Regions from separate parts of the Rhizobium sp. AN80A genome, predicted to be linked through region 2. Evidence: riboswitches for the same ligand, from Rfam matches in the RefSeq annotation. Region 2 holds a riboswitch; the other holds the start of a gene.
What was found. A riboswitch is a leader RNA that binds a small molecule or an ion and turns the genes downstream of it on or off. The one in region 2 is predicted to bind thiamine pyrophosphate.
Positions count from the first base shown of each region.

Region 1: it holds a riboswitch for thiamine pyrophosphate, as region 2 does, so the genes downstream of both, thiB (thiamine ABC transporter substrate binding subunit) here and P3R82_RS02135 (YkoF family thiamine/hydroxymethylpyrimidine-binding protein) in region 2, are expected to answer to the same signal.

Region 1 is NZ_JASJPX010000003.1:2,997,472-3,004,615, reverse strand. Features, by position in the region: gene P3R82_RS26460 (ATP-binding cassette domain-containing protein) at 1-125, opposite strand, end outside; gene thiP (thiamine/thiamine pyrophosphate ABC transporter permease ThiP) at 118-1,767, opposite strand; gene thiB (thiamine ABC transporter substrate binding subunit) at 1,781-2,797, opposite strand; TPP riboswitch at 2,842-2,957, opposite strand; gene P3R82_RS26445 (MDR family MFS transporter) at 3,017-4,549, opposite strand; gene P3R82_RS26440 (MarR family transcriptional regulator) at 4,666-5,202, shown strand; gene P3R82_RS26435 (thiamine diphosphokinase) at 5,286-5,936, shown strand; gene P3R82_RS26430 (ABC-F family ATP-binding cassette domain-containing protein) at 5,940-7,144, shown strand, end outside.
Region 2 is NZ_JASJPX010000001.1:447,394-454,537, forward strand. Features, by position in the region: gene P3R82_RS02115 (hypothetical protein) at 59-262, opposite strand; gene P3R82_RS02120 (ABC transporter substrate-binding protein) at 507-1,478, opposite strand; partial or broken gene P3R82_RS02125 (ABC transporter ATP-binding protein) at 1,544-2,333, opposite strand; gene P3R82_RS02130 (ABC transporter permease) at 2,330-3,154, opposite strand; gene P3R82_RS02135 (YkoF family thiamine/hydroxymethylpyrimidine-binding protein) at 3,190-3,798, opposite strand; TPP riboswitch at 3,791-3,901, opposite strand; gene cysP (thiosulfate ABC transporter substrate-binding protein CysP) at 4,210-5,196, shown strand; gene cysT (sulfate ABC transporter permease subunit CysT) at 5,431-6,252, shown strand; gene cysW (sulfate ABC transporter permease subunit CysW) at 6,255-7,144, shown strand, end outside.

The DNA of each region.
Region 1 (7,144 bases), on a different contig from region 2:
GATTTTCCGGCACCCGATGCGCCCGTGACGCCGATAACGGCGCCGTCCGGCAGCGCGCAATCGAACAGGAAACCATTCTGGCCAAGCCGCAGCGTCACGCCGCGCATCTCGATGGCATCAGTCATGCGATAGCGCCTCCCGCTTCGGTTCATCCGCCACCCCCGAGCCCATCGTGCCCGAAATCGTCAGCAACAGGCAGATCACGCCGAGGATCAGCGCCAGCCCGTCCGCGTCGTTGGTGCGATAGCTCCCGAGACTGGAATAGACCAGCCACGGCAGCGTCACGAAACTATCCGAACCGAACAGCGCCACGGCGCCAAGATCGCCCAGCGACAGTGCCATGGCAAAGGACAGCGCCGTCAGCACCGGCTTGCGCAGGTCGGGCCATGAGATCAGCCGCAGCTTGGCGAGGCCGGAGATGCCGAGGCTGGCGCTCAGCCGCTGCGTGCGGCGCTGGTGGATTGCATAGGCCGGCTCCAGCACCCTGACGACGAAGGGCATCGCCATCAGCGCATTGATGGCGACGACGAGCACTGGCGCCACGACATTGACATCGCCGACATCGCGCGCCGCCAGGAACCATCCCGTGGCGAGAACGATGGGCGGAAAGAGCAGCACGAGCGACGACGCGGCCCCCATGGCGGCGAAGAAGGATCGTGCGCCGCGACGCGCGCGACGTTCAAGCGAGAGCGTATGGCGCGCGCGCACGAGCGGCATCGACAAAATGAGCGACAGCAGCGCCGATGCGAGCGCCATGACGCCGCTGGTGGCAAGCGCCCGCCAGAAGATCGCTTCGCCGACGAGCTTCGCCAGATCGGCGCGCAGGCCGGCGACGACGATGAAGAGCAGCGGCAGCCCGAGAAACAGCACCGCCAGCATGAGAAGCGCGCGATCCGCGATCCGCGCGCCGAACAGGGCGCCATCGGGCCGCCGGATCGTGCGACCCGCGGTCAGCCCCGCATCTCCTGATGCCGGCAAAAGCGACAGGATGCCGAGCACCACCGCCGTCAGCGCGATCTGCAGCAGCGACAGGGCCACCGCGCGACCGGGTTCGAAATCGAAGCGCAGCGACTGGTAGATCGCCACCTCGATCGTGGTCGCCGCCGGTCCTCCGCCAAGCATCAGCACCAGCGTGAAACTGGTGGCGCAGAGCATGAAGATCAGTCCGGCCACGCCAGGGACGACCGAGCGCAGCACCGGCCATTCAATGAAGCGGAAGACGGACACCGGCCGCATGCCGAGCCCGCTCGCCACCAGCCAGTATTCGCCCGGCACCCGCTCCAGCGCCGCCAGCATCAGCCGGCAGGCAAGCGGCAGATTGAAGAAGACATGCGCAAGCAGAATGCCCGACAGACCATAAATGCTGACGGGCTGATCGACGCCCGCCCATGACAGCATCGTGTTGACGACGCCCTGCCGACCCCAGATGCCGATCAGGCCGAGCGCGCCGATCAGCACCGGCAGCCCCATCGGCACCGCCATCAGCCGGATGATCCAGATGCGGCCGATAAATCGCGGTTGCCGCGCCAGCGCCCGCGCAACCGGAATGGCCAGCACGACAGACAGCAGCGTCGAGAGCGCCGCCTGCAGAAGCGTGAAGCGCAGGACACGCAGGATGTATGGATCGGAAAGGATCGACCCCAGAGGCATGCCATCGGTGGAGATCAGCAGCGACAGCGTCGCGACCGTCACGAAGACGAGGATGCCGGCGAGGCTGAGCGCCCCGCCGACCAGCGCATATCGTCTTTCGGACGGCGCAAGAAGCATCAGTTCATGCTCATCAGTTCATGCTCATGGCGGCGAGCCACTCGTCGATCCAGGCCTTGCGGTTCCTGGCAACCTCATCCGAGCTCATCAGGAAGGTCTTCGACGGGTTGACGAGCTTGCCGAAGGCATCCGGCAGCGGCTCAGAGGTCTTGGACACCGGCATCATCCTGTTGTTGGTCGGGATCGTGTCCTGAAAACCGGGCGTGATCATGAACTTCAGGAAGTCCCGCGCCAGCGCCTTGTCCGGCGCGTTCTTCAGGAGACCGGCGACCTCGATCTGGATGTAGTGCCCTTCGGAGAAGGCGGCTGCCTGGTAGCGATCGGTGTTTTCCGAAACCATGTGGTAGGCCGGCGATGTCGTGTAGGAGAGCACCATCGGCGCCTCGCCCTTGGTGAACAGGCCATAGGCCTCCGACCAGCCGGGCGTCACCGTCAGCACGCGCTTCTTGAGCTTCGCCCAGGCGTCCGGCGCCTTGTCGCCATAGACCGACTTCACCCACAAGAGCAGACCGAGGCCCGGCGTCGAGGTACGGGGGTCCTCGATGACGATCTTCTGCGCGGGATCGCCGTCTACCAGCTCCTTCAGGCTCGTCGGCGGCGTCTTGATCGTCTGCGTGTCGTAGATCACGGCGAAGTGGCCGTAGTCATACGGCACGAAGACGTCATCCTTGAAGCCGCCAGGCACCGTCAGCGCGCCGGTATCGACGCCGCTCGCATCGAACAGGCCGGTGGCCTTGGCTTCGGTGATCAGGTTCGTGTCGAGGCCGAGCACGAGATCGGCCTTGGTGCCAGATCCCTCGAGTTTCAGGCGCGACAGCAGCGCCACGCCATCGGCGACGCTGACGAAATTGACGCTGCAGCCGCAGGTCTTCTCGAACGCCGCCTTCACCTTGGGGCCGGGACCCCATTCGGAGGTGAAGCTCTCATAGGTGTAGATGGTGAGCGTCTTGTCGGCGGCCTGGGCCGCCGTTGCCGAAAAGCTCGCCAACAGCACGGCGGCGCCGAGCGCATAGGTCTTGAAATGGGTCATGACACCTCTCCTCTAGGTTCAATGAAGGGGAAAAGGGCGGTGCCTGGTGTCACGCGTCTAATCCCTCCGCCGGTGTTAGCCGGATCAGGTTCCGCGGGTTGGCTTTCGCAAGCCTCTCAGCCAAATATCGCAAGGATACGAGGCACCCCGTTAGAGCGTCGCAAGGTGTATATCCGTAGCCGGCGTCTGGCAAGAGCGGACGTCGGCAAGGTCCGCCGGCTATTCGGCGGCCTCGGCGGTCGCTTTCGCGGGTGCGGCCCCGGCGCGCGGCAATTGCACCGGCTTCAGCATCAGCGCCGCGACCAGCCCGATCAGCGCGATGCCGCAGGAGGTCATGAACAGCGGCACGAAGGCATTGGCATAGGCTTCCGCCACCGCCTGGCGCGCGGCCTCCGGCAGGGCGGCCAGCATCTTCGGCGTCAGCTGTTCGATGTCTGTCACGCCGGGAATGGAGGAGCCGACGCGCGCGAGCTGCGAGCCGATGATCGCGCCGTAGATCGAGATCGCGATCGACGCGCCGCCCATGCGCGACAGGGTCACCGAGCCGGTCGCCGCGCCGATATCGCGCACCGGCGCCGCGTTCTGCACGCCGATGATCGGAACCTGCTGCGCCAGGCCGATGCCGACGCCCTGCAGCGTCATCACCGCGCCGATGAAGACGATCGGCGTGCCGGCGTGAAACTGCGACAGCAGCGCGAAAGCCAGCGCATTGCAGCTGAGGCTGGCGACGGCGAACGGCTTGTAGCGCCCCGTCACCGAAATGATCCGCCCCGCCGAGATCGACCCGCACATCAGGCCGCCTGTGAGCAGGATGAAGAACAGCCCGGCCGCGGACGGAGAAAGACCCGTCGTGGTCTGCAGGAAGAGCGCGAAATAGTTCACCATGCCGATGGCGATGCCGCCGCTCATGATCGACATGATCAGCAGCAGGCTGAAGGTCGAATTGCGAAACAGCGACAGCGGAATGATCGGTTCGGCGGCGCGGCGCTCGACGAACACCCACGACACCAGGAGGACCACGCCGGCGGCGATGATCGCGAGATTGAGCGGTGCGATCAGCGAGCCGAACACCTGCGCGCCATCGGCGGCGAGCACGATGCTTGTCGTCGTCAGCGCCAGGAGAATGGCGCCGGCATAATCGATCGTCGGACGGCGGTTCGGCTTGCGATAGGGAAGCATGACGGCCAGGCCGCCGAGCACCACGACGCCGATCGGGATATTGACGAGGAAGATCGAACGCCAGCCGAAGAGATCGCTCATCGTGCCGCCGAGCACCGGCCCGATGGCGCCCGATGCCATCAGCACGAGGCTGACATAGCTCTGGTACTTGGCGCGCTCGCGCGGCTCGAAAAGATCGGCCGTCACCGCGAAGATCGACACCATCACGCCGCCGCCGCCGAGGCCCTGCAGCAGGCGCGCGGCGATCAGCGTGTTCATCGACACCGCCATCCCGCAAACCGCCGAACCGACGGTGAAGATCAGGATCGCGGCCATCATCACATATTTGCGGCCAAAGAGATCGCCGAGCTTGCCGTAAAGCGGCATCACGGCGCTGACAGCCAGCAGATAGGCCGAGCCGACCCAGCTGAACCGATCGAGTTGCCCGAACTCGCCGACGATCGTCGGAAGCGCCGTGGCGACGATCTGGTTGTCGAGCATGGCCATGAACATGGCGGTCATCAGGAAGAGAAACAGGATGAGCCGGCGACGCGGATCGGTCACCAGCGGCTGCGCGGCGATCTGTACATTCATGGGGGCGATCTTTCAGGTTATGGCGAATTTATGTGACATCAGCACATAAATGTCAATGTCACATAAATGACATCTGCATATTTTCTTGCGCCACGCTTCCTGCTATCGTCCGACACATGAATGAGACCGCAGAAAAAACCCGCGAGCCGGACGCCGCGATCGAGGACATCGTCCATATCGGGCAGAGCATGACCCGTATGCGGGTGATAACGGGGCGGCGCCTGATCGCCCGTCTCGCCATCGCCAAGGTGGCGCCCGATATCGAACTTTCGCATCTCGACGTGCTCGATGCCGTCATGCGCGCCTCCGAGCAGGGGGAGGTCACCGTCGGCACCATAGCCGAAGCCATGCGCATCGATCCCTCGCGCGCCAGCCGGATCGTCGCCGATATGGTGGGCCGGGACGTCCTGCGGCGCGCCGCCTCGCAGCAGGACGCGCGGCGCATCCTCGTGGAGGTCACCCCCTTCGGCCAGCGCCTGCTGGAAGAGCTGAAGGCCCAGAAGCTCGCCATCATCAAGGACGTGATCGCCGACTGGTCGGCTGAGGAGGCGGAAGCCTTCGCCGGCCTGTTCGACAAGTTCATGGGTGGTTTCGAGCGCGTCTTCGCCGTCAAGGACAAGAACCTGCCGCCGGCGCCCAGCCTGTCAAAATAAAGCCAAAGGTTACCCGGGCTCGCCGATAAAGACATGCCGGCGCCCTTTCCCTTTTCCTCCGCTTTGCGCTATGGGCAATGCGCATGAGCCAATCCACCTTCACCATCCTGCTCGGCGGCGAGCTGCACATGACGGAGCGCCTTCGCGCCGCCGTATCCGGCAGCAGTTTCATCGCGGCCGATGGCGGCATGCGGCACGCGCTGGCGCTCGATGTCCGGCCGGAGCTCTGGGTCGGCGATTTCGATTCCACGCCGGATGATCTGACGGCCGCATTCTCGGACATCCCGCGAAAACCCTACCCCGCCGCCAAGGCCGCGACCGACGGCGAGATCGCCGTGTCGGAAGCCATCGCGCGCGGCGCGACACGACTGATCCTCGCGGGCGCCCTTGCAGGCGACCGCTCCGATCACGCGCTGCAGCACCTCATCTACGCCGTCAGTCTCGCCGAGACCGGCCTCGACGTGCTCCTGACCTCGGGAACGGAAGAAGCCGTGCCGCTGATCGCGGGGAGCATCACGCTCGATCTGCCGAGGAACAGCCTGTTTTCCGTTCCCGCCTTCAGCGAGCTCAACGGTCTCTTCATCGAGAACGCCCGCTATCCGCTCAGCGATTTCCATTTGCCCTTCGGCTCGTCGCGCACCATTTCCAATGTCGCGGAAGGCCCCGTGCGCTTCTCGCTTGAAAGCGGCCGCGCCATCGTGCTCGCCCGCCCTTACGATCTTTCCGGAGTCTGATTTTTGGCGCCCCCTATCCTTAAACTCGACGATATCTTCCTGAGCTTCGGCGGAGCGCCGCTTCTGGCGGGTGCTGCCCTGCAGGTGGAGCCCGGCGACAAGATCTGCCTTGTCGGCCGCAACGGTTCCGGCAAGTCGACGCTTCTGAAGATCGCCGCCGGCATGGTCGAGGCACAATCCGGCGAGGTGTTCCGCCATCCGTCATCGACCGTGCGCTATCTCGAACAGGCGCCCGATTTCGCCGGCTACAACACCGTGCAGGCCTATGCGGAAGCAGGCCTTGGACCGGGCGACGATCCCTACCGCGTCACCTATCTTCTCTCGCATCTCGGCCTCACCGGCGAGGAAGACCCGAAGAACCTCTCGGGCGGCGAAGCGCGCCGCGCGGCCCTTGCCCGCGTTCTGGCGCCCGAGCCCGATATCCTGCTCCTGGACGAACCGACCAACCATCTCGACCTGCCCACCATCGAATGGCTGGAAGGCGAGCTGCAGAAGACCCGCAGCGCGCTTGTCCTGATCTCGCACGACAGGCGCTTCCTGGAGAAGGTCTCGACCGCCACCGTCTGGCTCGACCGCGGCACCTCGCGTAGGCTCGACCGCGGCTTCGCCCATTTCGAGGCCTGGCGCGACCAGGTGCTCGAGGCCGAGGAAATGGAACAGCACAAGCTCGGCAAGGCGATCGAGCGCGAGGAGCATTGGCTGCGCTACGGCGTCACCGCGCGCCGCAAGCGCAACATGCGCCGCCTCGGCGAATTGCAGACGATGCGCGCCAGCTATCGCGGCCACAAGGGACCGCAGGGCACCGTGCAGGCGACCGTTTCCGACGCGCAGGAATCCGGCAAGCTCGTCATCGAAGCCGACAAGATCACCAAGACCTATGGCGAGCGCCCGATCGTCGCGCCGTTTTCGATCCGCGTTCATCGCGGCGATTGCATCGGCCTCGTCGGCCCGAACGGCGCCGGCAAGACGACGCTTCTGAAGATGCTGACGGGCCAGCTCGCGCCCGACACCGGCATCATCAAGCTCGGCACCAATCTGGAGATCGCCACGCTCGACCAGAAGCGCGAGGATCTGAACCCAGAGGACACGCTGGCGCACTATCTCACCGACGGACGCGGCGAGAACCTGCTTGTCAACGGCGAGCAGCGCCACGTCACCGGCTACATGAAGGAATTCCTGTTCCAGCCGGAGCAGGCCCGCACGCCGAT
Region 2 (7,144 bases):
GGGCTTCGCTTGCCGCACTTGCAACAACAGAGTGCACCAAATGACGACAGTCTAACCTTTAGTTGGGATCGAGGTTTTTCATGCCGCGGCGCGTATGCCGCAGTTCAACGATCTGGCGCATCTGTGCCAGTCTAAGTTCCAGCGCCGTCCTGTCCATCGAAGGAGGCAGCTTGCTGAGTTCATCCGCAAGGATATCAATCTCCTTGAGGAGGAACGGTAGATCGAAACCTTCATGTTCCATGTTTTCCGCCATGCCATTCATGCAAGCGATTCTTGCCTGCATCGATTTACATGCTTCGCTGTCACGGCTAGGCGAGTCTCGTTCAACGTTCTTAATATCCAATAAACTATAGCCAGCATCGTCCCGAAATGACACCTGATAGTGCCAAGAGAGCATGATCGCACGCGCTTTGCTACCCGGCCCTTGGTCCGTGTTCAGGAAGGCACGCGGCCAAAGTCACGGCCGCGCGAAGCTACTGATGGAAATTGGCGGCCGATACCGTGCGTCAGGCGGCGTCGAGCGGGGTGTTGGTGAAATAGCGCGAGAAGTCCGGCGCGGCGCCAAGGGGCTTGCCGTCGGCGTCCTTCAGGATTTGCGCCTGGAACAGATAGTCGCCGATCGCCGTCATCTTCGCCGGGTCGATCCGCCCCGTCATGCCGTCCTGTGTGCGGAAGTAGCGCCCGTCGATCAGCGCCTTCAACGAGGCCCGGACCAGCGCGGGGTTGGTCAGTGCGTCGCTATTGGCCGCGATCATGAGATCGACGGCCTCGTCGGGGCGATCCACCGCGAAGTCGTAACCCTTGCGGGTCGCCTGCAGGAAGGCGCGGGCGAGGTCCGGCCTGTCGTCCAGAAATGCCTGGCTGGAGGCGATGAGCGTCGTGTGCTCGTCGGGAACGCCGTAATCCGCATAGCGGAAGGCGCGTTGCTTGACGCCCTCGAGCTCCGCCTGCACGCCTTCCCAGGTGTAGACCTCGAGCGTGAAGTCGACGCTGCCGTTGGCCAGCGCCTGATAGGCGGAGGTGCCGAGTGTCACGGTCTCGAACTCGCCTTTGCCGCCATCGTTGCGGATGAGCGAGCCGATCAGCGCGTTCTCCCAGGCGCTGCCGAAACCGCCATAGGTCTTGCCGTCGAGATCCCTCGGACTGCGGATGTCGTCCCGATTGGCATTGAAGACGAGACGCCCAGTCTCGGTCTGGACGACGGCGTAGGTCGCGACGAGATCGGCGCCGGCGGCGCGCTGGGTCATCAGGCCGATGGAGCCGACAATGCCGAAATCGGCGACATGGTTGGCGACCAGCGTGCCGGCCGAGGTATCCGTATAGGGCAGGATTTCGACATCGAGGCCCGCATCCCGGTAAAGGCCCTTGTCGCGCGCCACGAAGAGGCCGATGTGGTTGGTATTCGGTGTCCAGTCCAGCGCGACCTTGACGGGGCGCTTCTCCTGGCTGCGGGCCGGCCTCGACAGCAGCGGCGACATTGGCAGCGTCAGAGCAAGCCCCGCGGCCGAAGCTAGGGCAGCGCGTCGGGTCAGCATCGGGGTTTTCATGGTGTTTCCTCCATAGTGGTGATTGTGGCGTCGTTCGGGGCATTGAAGAGCGTATCGAGGATGTCGGCCTCGATCTCGGCCGCACGCGCACGCGCCGCGCCGTCCAATATGCGCGGGCGTGGGAGATCGACGGTGATCTCGCGGATGATGCGGGCAGGGCGTGGCGAGAAGATATAGATGCGATCGGAGAGATAGACCGCCTCGCGCACGTCGTGCGTGACGAGAAGCGCTGTCCAGTCGTGTTGCGACCACATCTCGTGCAGCCAGCGCTGCATGCCCGCGCGCGTCAAGGCATCAAGCGCGCCGAACGGTTCGTCGAGCAAAAGCATCGGCTTGTCCTGTACAACGGTGCGCAGCAGCGCCGCGCGTTGCCGCATGCCGCCCGATAGTTCCCCCCGGATAATGCTGTTCGAAGCCATCAAGACCGAATTCGGAGAAAAGCGGCATCACCCGCCGGCGCGCCTCGGCGCGGCTCATGCCCTGCACCTCGAGACCGAGCGTGGTATTGTCGATGATGCGCCGCCACGGCATCAGCGCATCGCGCTGCGGCATGAAGGCGAAGGGACGGACCGCTCCGTCGAGCACGCGACCATCGAAGCGCATGCTGCCTCCGTCAGGACGCCGTGCGCCGGTGAGGAGCTTGAACAGCGTGGACTTTCCCGATCCCGACGGCCCGAGAATGGAGACGAACTCGCCGGGCCTGACCGTCAACGAGATATCCGAAAGGACGGCGGTTTCGTCGTAGCTGCAGGTGACGCGGTCGAGTTCCAGGCGTGGAGCGCTCATCTGGTTCCGCCCTTTCCGCGTCTCGTCCATGGCATGGCCAGGCGTTCGGCTATGACGGTGAGGCCGAAGAGCGTCAGGGTCAGCACGGCGCTGACGAGCACGGCGGCCAGAACCAGGTCGGGCCGAAAGTTGTTCTTGGCGTTCAGCATGTAGATGCCGAGCCCTTTGGCGGCGCCGGCATATTCCGCGAAGATCGCGCCGACCACGGCGTAGGTGATGGATATACGCAGCCCGGCGAAGAAGAAGGGCAAGGCGGACGGCAGGCGCGCGAGCAGGAACTGCTTCCAGCGCGGCGCCCCCATCGAGGCGACCAGTTGCTGCAACTCGTCTTCGGTCGATTGATAGCCCTGGCAGAGCGCCACCAGCATCGGAAAGAAGGTGACAAGCGCGACAAGCAGAATCTTCGGCATCAGGCCGAAGCCGAACCACAGCACGATCAGCGGCGCGATGGCGACCAGCGGCAGCGTCTGGCTGATGATGAAGAGCGGAAACAGCGCCCGACGCAGGGGCTGACAGAAATCGAGCAGCACCGACAGGATGAAGGCCAATGCCAGCGAACAGCCGAAGCCGGCAAGCGTGGCGCGCAATGTCGGCACCACGTTGTCGAACAGGGCCCACCGCGACTGGAAGGTCTGCGCCAGAACGCGCGACGGCGCGGGCAGGGTCGTGGGCGAAATGCCCGACAGGCGCACATAGGCCTCCCAGGCTGCCACCAGAAGGCAGACGGCCACGATGGCCGGCAGCGCCCGGCCGAGGCCGGTACGGATGTGATGGTGCAGGTCGCGAACGACCTGCCATGCGGGCGGACGTGATGTCGACATGGGACCAACCGGTTTGGGCGCGCGCGGTGCGGCGCTTAGCGCTTCGAAGGGCTGTTGGCCGAGACGGTAAGGTCGATCGTCACATGGCCCGCCGGCGGGCCGAAGCGCACCAGCGCCTCGTGCACCGTCGAGAATACGGCACCGGTATCGCCGCGCAGCTTCGTGCAGAAGTTCTTCGATTTCTCGAAGACGCCGGAATTCTTCAGGAAGTCGATGCAGCCATAGATCTCGTCCATGTGGCCGTCGATCCCGAGCGTATAAAGCGAAAACTGCGCTGCCGCTTCCTGGCCGATAACGACTGCGTCCTTGACCGCCTGATGCGCCCGTGCCTTCCGCTCGTCGAGCGGCGCCATCGGGCCGGTCAGTTCAGGCGTCTGGCAGATCGGATCATCAGGCTCCCCGGGGCAGCCGCGCGAGATGGTCGCGTGCAGTACGCAATGCTCGCCACTGCTGGCGGCGGCCGCGAACAGATCGCGCATGGCGGCGAAGACGACGTCGGGCGTGCCGATGATCAGCGTCGAGATGTCGTCCGTCTCGATCCGCAACCGGTCGCGATGGGGATCGAGCGCGGCAAGCGCACGCGTTATGACACCGACGAAATCGTCGGTCATGGGATACAGGGAAATCTGTGCGCCGGAAAACATCGCTCTACCTCGCTCCGCTGGCATTATCCAGATCAGCTTGAGGGTCCACGATCATGCGATCGTATCTCAGCCCCGGCATTACGGAGCACCCCTGTGATGGGTGGGTGATACGTCAAAGGCTGAACGAGCGCAAGAGCAATATCGCGGACCGAAGAGCCATGTCCCCGCAGGGCTTTGTCACCATGGCCTTAAGGGAGGATCGTCTTGGGTCCGTCGGGAAAACATTTTATTAGCAGCAACTTAGGCAGCGGTCATAATATGGTTCACGCATCGCCTGAAGTAAAAGCGCCGCGAAATATGGCGAAAAAGGGACAGAATTTCTAAGCCAGTCGGCAACCGGGGGCAGTGGTTCCTCGCGATCCGGGCGCTGTCAGATTAGTTTCAACGCACAATGAAACACCGGAGCGATAGATGAACCGCCTTCTGATTCTCGGCACAGCGCTTGCCGCCCTTTTCTCCGTTCAGGCGCATGCCCAGGAGCCGACAAAGCTTCTCAACGCATCCTATGACGTTTCGCGCGAGCTTTTCGCTTCCGAGAACGAAGCCTTCATCAAGCAAAATCCGGGCATTACGATCGATCAGTCGCATGCCGGCACGTCCAAGCAAGCGCGCTCGATCATCGAGGGCCTCGAAGCCGACGTCGTTACCTTCAACCAGTCGACGGACATCGATTTCCTCGCGAAGAACGGTTTCGTTTCCAAGGATTGGGCCAAGGCGTTTCCGAACAACGCTTCGCCGTTCTACTCCTTCCCATCTTTCCTCGTGCGCGCCGGCAACCCGAAGAACATCAAGGACTGGGGCGATCTCGCCCGTGACGACGTACGCGCGGTCTTCCCGAACCCGAAGACCTCGGGCAACGCGCGCTACACCTATCTCGCGGCCTACGCCTGGGCCAAGGAAGCCTACAATGGCGACGAAGGAAAGATCGAAGCCTACATCACCAAGATCTTCGACAACGTGCCGGTCTTCGACACCGGCGGCCGCGCGTCGACGACAACCTTCGTCGAGCGCGAGACCGGCGACGTGCTGATCACCTTCGAGGCCGAGACCCGCGGCATCGAGAAGCAGTACGGCTCCGACAAGGTGCAGGGCGTGATCCCGTCGGTCAGCCTGCTTGCGGAATTCCCCGTGGCCGTGGTCGACAAGGTCGCCGCCAAGCATGGCACCGAGGCGCTTGCGAAATCCTATCTCGACTTCCTGTATACGGAGGATGGCCAGCGGATCGCCGCGCAGTTCGGTCATCGCGTTCGCAACGAGAAGGTGGCCGGCGAGTTCAAGGATCAGTTTCCGGCGATCCGCCTTGTCAACGTCAACGATACGTTCGGCGGCTGGGAAAAGATCCAGAAGGAGCACTTCGCCTCCGGCGGCGTCCTCGACAAGCTCTATGGCAGCCGATAACGTTCGGTAACCTAGTTCTTCACAGGGGCACTATATCCACCACCCTCATTCCTGTGCTTGTCACAGGAATCCAGTCAGCCCAAGTCTTTGGGCTGAAAGAGTCATATGACCCGACAGACGTCGGGTCGCTGGATTCCTGTGACAAGCACAGGAATGAGGGATGTCACGCCAAGCGACGCCCGAACGGCGGCCTGATGAATTTTGTCGGCTTTGCATTGATAAGGGAATGACCGCTTGAGACGCAATGTCCTGCCCGGGTTACGGCTGTCGCTGGGAGTGACCCTTCTCTATGTCGGCCTCATCGTCGTTCTGCCTCTGGCGGCGCTGGTGTTCAAGGCAGCGAGCCTCGGGCTGGAGGATTACTGGCGCATCGTCTCGTCCACGCGCGCGCTCGCAAGCTATCGGGTCACCGTGCTTTCGGCGCTCGGCGCCACGACATTCAACCTGTTCTTCGGCTTCGCGCTCGCCTGGGTGCTGACGCGCTATCGCTTTCCCGGCTGGCGGCTCGTCGATGCGATGGTCGATCTGCCGTTCGCGCTGCCGACGGCGGTGGCCGGCATCGCTCTCACGACGCTGTTTGCTGCGAACGGCTGGTTCGGCTCTGTGCTTGAAGGTGTCGGCATCAAGGTCGCCTATACGCCGATCGGTATCATGATCGCCATGTGCTTCACCAGTCTTCCCTTCATCGTTCGCACCGTGCAGCCTGTTTTGGAGGATCTCGACCCGGCCTACGAAGAGGCGGCGCAGTCGCTTGGCGGCTCGGACTGGACGATCTTCCGCAAGGTCATGCTGCCCTTGCTGACGCCAGCCCTGCTTGCCGGCGTGTCTCTATCCTTCGCCCGTTCGCTCGGCGAGTTCGGCGCCATCATCTTCATCGCCGGCAATCAGCCGATGTCGACGGAGATCACGGCACTTCTCGTCTTCATCCGGCTCGAGGAATACGACTACCAGGCCGCCGCCGCGATTGCCTCCGTCCTGTTGCTGACTGCCTTCGTGATGCTGGCGATCACCAACTGGATGCAGGCGCGGGCGCTGCGATACACGGTGAGGAACTGATCATGAGCAGCATTCCCACCCACCGCAAACCGCCGCGCGTCGGCGACCAGCCGATCGTCAGGCGCACCTTGATCGGCCTTGTACTCGTCATCGGCGCTTTCCTCGTCCTGGCGCCGCTTGTCATCATCGGGGTCGAAGCCTTCGCCAAGGGCTGGCAGGTCTATAGCGCCACGATCGCCAGTCCCGACACGCGGCATGCAATCATGCTGACGGTGCTGACAGCGCTGATCGCCGTGCCTGTCAACACCGCCTTCGGCGTTGCCGCCGCATGGGCGATCACCAAGTTCGATTTCTGGGGCAAGCGCTTCCTGCTCGTCCTGATCGAGGTGCCCTTCTCGGTGTCGCCCATCGTCGCCGGCGTTGCCTATCTCTTCGTCTATGGCCTGCAGGGCATCTTCGGGCCGACGCTGGAAGCCTATGACATCAAGATCCTGTTCGCGCTTCCGGGGATCGTTCTGGCCTCGATGTTCGTGACCGCGCCCTTTGTCGCGCGCGAACTCATCCCGCTGATGCAGGCGCAGGGACGCGATCTGGAGGAGGCGGCGACATCGCTCGGCGCGTCCGGCTGGCGCACGTTCTTCTCGGTGACGCTGCCGAATATCAAATGGGCGATGCTTTACGGCGTCGTGCTCTGCAACGCGCGTGTGATGGGGGAGTTCGGCGCCGTATCGGTGGTGTCGGGCAATATTCGCGGCCAGACGAATACGCTGCCGCTGCACATCGAGCTGCTCTATCACGATTATCAGACAACCGGCGCCTTCGCCGCCGCCTCGATCCTGGCGGTCATCGCCATCTTCACCATCATCGCCAAGGTGGCGCTCGAGCGCCAGGGGGCCGGTCGCCGGACCCGCGCCAAGTCCGCCGCTCATCCGGCGCTCGTTGCCCAGCCAGC